One region of the Neobacillus canaveralius genome, then DNA from elsewhere that is predicted to be linked to it. Evidence: riboswitches for the same ligand, from Rfam matches in the RefSeq annotation. Region 1 holds a riboswitch; each other region holds the start of a gene.

Evidence for each region. A riboswitch is a leader RNA that binds a small molecule or an ion and turns the genes downstream of it on or off. The one in region 1 is predicted to bind lysine.
Region 2: linked by a shared signal. The riboswitch ahead of ABC255_RS07080 (aspartate kinase) and the one ahead of dapA (4-hydroxy-tetrahydrodipicolinate synthase) in region 1 are both predicted to bind lysine.
Region 3: linked by a shared signal. The riboswitch ahead of ABC255_RS00715 (transporter substrate-binding domain-containing protein) and the one ahead of dapA (4-hydroxy-tetrahydrodipicolinate synthase) in region 1 are both predicted to bind lysine.

What each region holds. Positions count from the first base shown of each region.
Region 1 covers NZ_JBDFLL010000001.1:5,483,407-5,485,677, reverse strand. The annotation lists gene ABC255_RS26860 (DUF2243 domain-containing protein) at 1-167, opposite strand, end outside; gene dapA (4-hydroxy-tetrahydrodipicolinate synthase) at 332-1,213, opposite strand; lysine riboswitch at 1,341-1,521, opposite strand; gene ABC255_RS26850 (class I SAM-dependent rRNA methyltransferase) at 1,665-2,271, opposite strand, start outside.
Region 2 covers NZ_JBDFLL010000001.1:1,445,797-1,448,067, forward strand. The annotation lists gene uvrC (excinuclease ABC subunit UvrC) at 1-613, shown strand, start outside; lysine riboswitch at 683-861, shown strand; gene ABC255_RS07080 (aspartate kinase) at 981-2,204, shown strand; gene ABC255_RS07085 (YslB family protein) at 2,253-2,271, opposite strand, start outside.
Region 3 covers NZ_JBDFLL010000001.1:140,721-142,991, reverse strand. The annotation lists gene ABC255_RS00720 (amino acid ABC transporter permease) at 1-274, opposite strand, end outside; gene ABC255_RS00715 (transporter substrate-binding domain-containing protein) at 339-1,175, opposite strand; lysine riboswitch at 1,283-1,464, opposite strand; gene ABC255_RS00710 (AEC family transporter) at 1,638-2,271, opposite strand, start outside.

The sequences.
Region 1 (2,271 bases):
GATACCAGTCCAATATCAGGGGTAGATTTATCATAAAAATGATGCCAGTGGAGGATCTGGTGGAAAACAGCCTCATCGATAAAAGCGACAAAACCGATCCCTAGTAAACAACCCGACAAAAGATTTCGTCCTAAGAAGTTCAAACGCTCATTATGAATATTAGTCATCTGATTTTCTCCCCCTATTCCAATTTTTACCTAACTATTAGTTTATCCTGACGCAATTAATTCCAAACCATAGGAATAGGGATTATAAGGCGAATGGTAATATTTGAGTATTAATTTTTAGAAAAAAAAACCTGCCCCACAGAGGGGCAGGAATGACAATCAGATTATACCAACGAGTCGATTGGCAGGACTTCTTGCAGCGCACTTTTTTCATCATCATTTAAAGGAATCATTGGCAGGCGGACATCTCCAACCTGGACACCTTGTATATTTAATGCGGCCTTTACAGGAGTAGGGTTTGGTGCCATAAATAATGCTTTCATAATTGGAAGAAGGCTGCGATGTAAAACGGCTGCTTCTTGGACGCGCCCGTTTTTAAACAGTGTGACCATTTCCTGCATTTGATTGCCAATGACATGCGAAGCAACGGAAACAACACCTGCACCGCCGATTGCTAGAACTGGTAGGGTTAGTCCATCATCCCCGCTGTACAAAGTGAATGTATCTGGAGTACGGCTAATGATTTCTGTCATCGCATCTAGATTGCCGCTTGCTTCTTTTACTGCCACAATATTACTACTAATTTCAGAGAGGCGGACAATGGTCTCAACAGAGATGTTTACGGCACAGCGTCCGGGAATATTATAAAGCATTACTGGTAACGAAGTAGCTTCCGCAATGGCTTTAAAGTGCTGAAATAATCCTTCTTGAGATGGCTTATTATAATATGGAGCTACAAGCATAATTCCATCAACGCCTGCTTCTTCTGCCTGTTTCGTTAAGCTGATAGAAGCTCTCGTGTTATTTGAGCCTGTTCCAGCAATGACAGGAACCCTGCCGGCTGCAACTTCGACGACGAATTTAAATAACGCTATTTTTTCCTCTGTTGTTAATGTCGGAGATTCTCCAGTGGTTCCTGCAACTACTAATCCATCAGTACCATTAGCAATTAAGTAATTTACTAGTGTTTTAGTTGCGTTATAGTCAATCTCTCCATGTTGATCAAATGGCGTCACCATAGCTGTTAAAACTTGGCCAAAATTCATCATGCTCACCCTTTACATAATTTTTAAGAAAAATTAGAGGTAGTTCAGGTCAATCAAAAGTAATCGCAAAAAAGCAGCAACGAAGGCTCGCTGCTGCAGTAGAAACATAATCAAAAATCGTTCCGTTGCGTAAGATAGCCCTCCATATAGTCACCTATATGACAGTTCTGTATTTATTCAATAGCAGAACCAGCGGTCTAGACAAATGAGTTTCTATCCGCTTCGGCAAATTCCCCTTTCCACAATCATCATAGGACCTCACTATCCTCCAATTGCGTACTTATGGTCTTTGCGCCTCTATCCTCACTTCAAAAGGTAATGAAGTAAGAAAATATTTAATTATTAATTAATATACCAGAAAATTCTATAAAATTCAAGAGCAAAGGTGCCTGTCACCACTCGTGGACACTGTCCGTGTGGCGTGGACAGTAAATTCCTATGGGCTGGAACTTTATTTTATCTTTTTAATGAAGACTACTTTTAGGTAGTCGGATTCTGGATAGTGTTTATTGGTTCTGAAGTCTTCAGGGAGTGAAAATTCTTCCATTAGTTTATAGCGTTTATTGGATTCCTTAAAGGCGGTATCAATGAATCCTTTAAATTTGTCCATGCCAAAGGAGCTGGCATTTGTTGACGCGAGGATGATTCCGTTATCCTCTGTGATGGAAATTGCTTCTTTTAGTAGGTTTTTATAATCCTTTTCGGCGCTGAAGACAAACTTTTTTGATCTTGCAAAGCTTGGAGGATCAAGAATCACGACATCAAACAGCAGACCCTTTTTCACTGCATATTTGAAGTATTTGAATACATCCTCCACGATGATATCGTGAGTTTCCGCATCAATTCCATTCACTTTAAATTGCTCAATCGTTTTACTTTTGCTTCGATTTGCGAGGTCAACACTGGTCGTTTTCGCTGCTCCACCTAAAGCGGCAAACACTGAAAACACACCGGTATAGGAGAACGTATTTAATACTCGTTTCCCTTTTGAATAGACATCTCGTAATGTTTTTCTTACATCCTTTTGATCTAAGAAAACACCGACCATGGCACTTTCA
Region 2 (2,271 bases), 4.0 Mb from region 1:
TAATATTCAAGGGACAGATCCTGTATCTGCGATGGTAGTCTTCATCGACGGGAAGCCAAATAAGCGTGAATACCGTAAGTATAAGATTAAATCGGTTAAGGGTCCTGATGATTATGAATCGATGCGAGAAGTAACAAGAAGAAGGTATTCTAGGGCGTTAAAAGAGGAACTGCCGCTGCCGGACCTTATTATTATTGATGGTGGAAAAGGACATGTGGAGTCTGTTAGAGATGTCCTCGAAAACGAGCTTGGCTTGGATATTCCATTGGCTGGTTTGGTGAAGGATGATAAGCACAAGACTTCGCAGCTTTTATATGGCAATCCCCTTCAAATTATCCCGCTTGGAAGAAACAGCCAAGAGTTTTATTTATTACAAAGAATTCAGGATGAGGTTCACCGGTTTGCGATTACCTTTCATCGTCAAACCCGTGGGAAAAGTGCGTTTCAATCGCTGTTGGACGATATTCCAGGTGTCGGTGAAAAACGTAAAAAGCAGCTTTTAAAGGAATTTGGTTCCGTTAAGAAAATGAAGGAAGCCACATTTGAAGAGTTTAGAGCCATCGGAATTCCAGCTCCTGTGGCGGAGGAATTAATTAAAAAACTTCAATTATAGTGATTGTCAGAAAAATGCCACTATGCTATAATGAGTGGAAATTATATTACTATCACTTTTTAATACTAAAGTGAAGGTAGAGGTGCGAGCTTCAATAGTAGTGATTCGGAGAAGTATGAGCTTCCGCGATGAATCATGAAAGGGGATGGTCGCCGAAGTGAAGAAAGACTCATTTCTTTCTTTGCTGGTCTGAGCATTTAATAAATGCCGGATTGTCAAGACAATTGTCTTGGAGAGCTATCTTACATTGTAGACGCAGAATTTTTTTGTGTATTCAAGCAATGAGATGCCTTCTCATTGCTTTTTATTTTTTTTGCGGGGAAAACTATAATGATAGCTAAACCTATAACTGAAAGCAGGGGAAAAGATGGGTTTAATTGTACAAAAATTTGGTGGTACTTCGGTTGGAAGTGTAGAGAGAATTTTAAACGTTGCAGCGCGCGTTAAATCTGAAACTGATCAGGGGAATCAGGTTGTTGTGGTTGTCTCCGCAATGGGGAAATCAACGGATCAACTGGTAAATCTTGCGAAGGAAATTTCTGGACAGCCCAATAAACGGGATATGGATATGCTTTTAAGCACGGGAGAACAGGTAACAATTTCGTTATTGTCCATGGCTTTAAATGAGCAAAATCTTCCTGCTGTATCGTTTACTGGCTGGCAGGCAGGAATTGTTACAGAGCCAGTTCATGGTAATGCTCGTATTACTACGATAAATACAGAATCTGTAAAGAATCAGCTTGCTGACGGTAAAGTGGTAATTGTCGCAGGTTTCCAAGGGATTACAGAAACTGGGGAGATTACGACTCTTGGTAGAGGCGGCTCCGATACGACAGCGGTAGCACTAGCTGCAGCACTAAACGCCGATAAGTGTGATATTTATACAGATGTAACAGGTGTTTTCACCACTGACCCAAGATATGTGAAGAGTGCACGTAAATTACAGTCCGTTTCTTATGATGAAATGCTCGAGCTGGCTAATTTAGGTGCAGGAGTACTGCATCCAAGAGCAGTAGAATTTGCGAAAAACTATCAAGTTAAACTTGAGGTTCGCTCAAGTATGGAGAGAGTAGAAGGAACAGTAATTGAGGAGGAAGCATCAATGGAACAAAACCTTGTAGTCCGTGGAGTGGCATTTGAAGATGAAATCACAAAGGTAAGTGTGTTAGGTCTTGCCAATTCTTTAACCAGTTTATCAACCATTTTTACAACCTTAGCTGAGAACCATTTGAACGTGGATATTATTGTTCAAAGCACAACAGAGGCAGAAACAGCAAATCTTGCATTCTCCATTAAAACGCAGGACCTTATGGAGACATTAAATGTCCTTGAAAATAGCAAAGATGTTCTGAACTACGAACAGCTTGACGCTGAAAACAAACTGGCAAAGGTATCAATCGTTGGATCAGGGATGATCTCAAACCCTGGAGTTGCAGCGAAGATGTTTGAAGTATTAGCGGAAAACGAGATTCAAATTAAAATGGTCAGCACCTCAGAAATTAAAGTTTCAGCAGTAGTCGAAGAAAAACACATGCTCAAAGCAGTAGAATTACTGCATCAAGCATTTGGCCTTTCTGCAGACAGCCAATAATTAGAAAAAGCTTTCATCGGGATCTCCTGATGAAAGCTTTTCTACATACTAAATCGTGTCCTTACGA
Region 3 (2,271 bases), 5.3 Mb from region 1:
ACGCAGAACCATAATAAATAACCATCGCTTGTACAATCATCGGTGTTCCACGGAAGAATTCAATATAGATAGAAAGGATTACATTAATTACTTTTAAAAATACTTTTTTCGCTCCACGTTCAGGTACCGGAATTGTGCGAATTACCCCCGCTATTAATCCAATTATTGCCCCTAAAACCGTCCCAACCAGAGCAATCAAAAGTGTTAATCCAGCACCACGAAGGAACATAGGCCAGTTTTCTGAAATTATTTTAACGACCCACTCAAGACTCATCTTTTATCCTCCTTTACTGTATAAAACCGACTGTAATAGGTACATACAGCCGGCTTCCTTAAAATTATTTTGCTGCTGGTTGATTCTTAATAGCTGTATCCATAATGCCTGTACGTTCCTCTTCTGAGATACCTGCTAAAATTTCATTGATTTTCTTGGTAAGGTCACTGCCTTTTTCAAGACCGACAGCAATTGCAGTATCATCTGCTGATGTTTTAAATCCTTCTTCAAATTCAACCATTACATAGTTATCATTTGCCGCTGATGCACTAACACCCTCCGGACGCTCTGAAACGTATCCGTCAATCATTCCTGATTCAAGCGCTACTCTCATTGCTGGGAAGTTATCCATCGCCGTTTTCTTATCTACTCCTTCAATTTGATCAATCACGGAATAGTGGAATGTATTTAATTGAGCTGTAACTTTTGCTCCTTTGAAATCCTGGATAGATGTAGCACCTTCATACTTGCTGCCTTTTTTCACGACCATCACTAAATTGGATGTATAGTAGTTATCCGAAAAATCAATTGTTTCTTTACGTTCTGCTGTTGGTGACATACCTGCAATAATTGCGTCAATTTTACCTGATGTTAAAGCTGGTACAAGGCCATCCCACTCTGTTTTGACGATCACTAATTCTTTACCTAAACCTTCAGCAACTTTTTTAGCAATTTCCACGTCATATCCGCCTGCATACTCTGCAGAGCCACCAATTTTAACCCCACCGTTGGAATCATCGTTTTGAGTCCAGTTAAAAGGAGCATATCCAGCTTCAAGTCCTACCGTAAAAGTATTATCCTCTGATGATCCGGAACCCGAACTTTTACTTGTCCCACATCCTGTTAATAAAAGAAGTGTTGAAATAAACAAAACTATAATAATCGTTAACTTGTTTTTCATGATGTCTCTCCTCCTGTTTTTTTAATAGTTTACTAAAAACAAAAAACGGCCTGAGATAAACTCAGGCCGCAATATGCACAGTTACCTAAAGTCCCCTCTTTTATCCCAAATGAGATAGCACAACCCAATAAACCGGTGAGTTTATTGAGACAGTCCTGCAGTTCTTAACTACAGACCCAGCATGTAATACAGAGAATATTACAAACTTCGGCGACATTTCCTTCTCCTTAGTATCATTGCTTCTCAAACTCCACTAAAGACTGTTAAATATCGCGCCTCTACCTCACTGAAAAAAAGTGAGGTCTTATTAAATTATATTAATATACTACATCATATTGTCGAAATACGTCAACTTGTATTTTACTGACAATTTGACTGAACAATATTGAAACATATGATATTTAAGTAAATCATAAGCTTCAACACCCTTTTAATTATCCAAAATTTACAATAATTACTTTTTTACAATAACAGATTCCCAATGCCCCACAATAAAACAAAACTAATTAGAATCGTTAAGTTTGAGACTGTCCCAATCAATTTCTTATCATAATTAAACTGAACTGCGTAAACTAAAGCTGAGAATGACATAGGCAAAATAAGGGCTAACAGGATTGTGTATCTAAACATATTGTCAAAAGGTAGAACAAAGAACGAAAAGAGTCCTACGCTTAAACCTACAGCATATCTTAAGGTCAAGTATTTTAGTATTTTATTGAAATAACTTTTATCCAAAGAAAAGTCCAGGTAGATTCCGAGCAATACAAGTGATAACGGCATATTAGCTTTTGAAATAACACCAGCCACATCAAGGATAACCGAGGGAAGCTGCAGTCCTATTATACTAATTGTACAAATGGATATATAGGTTAACAAGGGAATAGATCTAGACATTTTAAAAAAAACCTGCTTGAATTCAAATGAGTTTTTATCAGAGGAATAGAAACTTCCGATCAGATAAGTTAATCCAAAAACGATAAAGGCGTTTCCCATATCAAACATACCAAAGTATTTTATGCCTTCCTGACCCCAAATTCCTTCTACTAGCGGGTATGCGAATAGCCCAATATTGAAGCCTGGCACTATCATCATCATC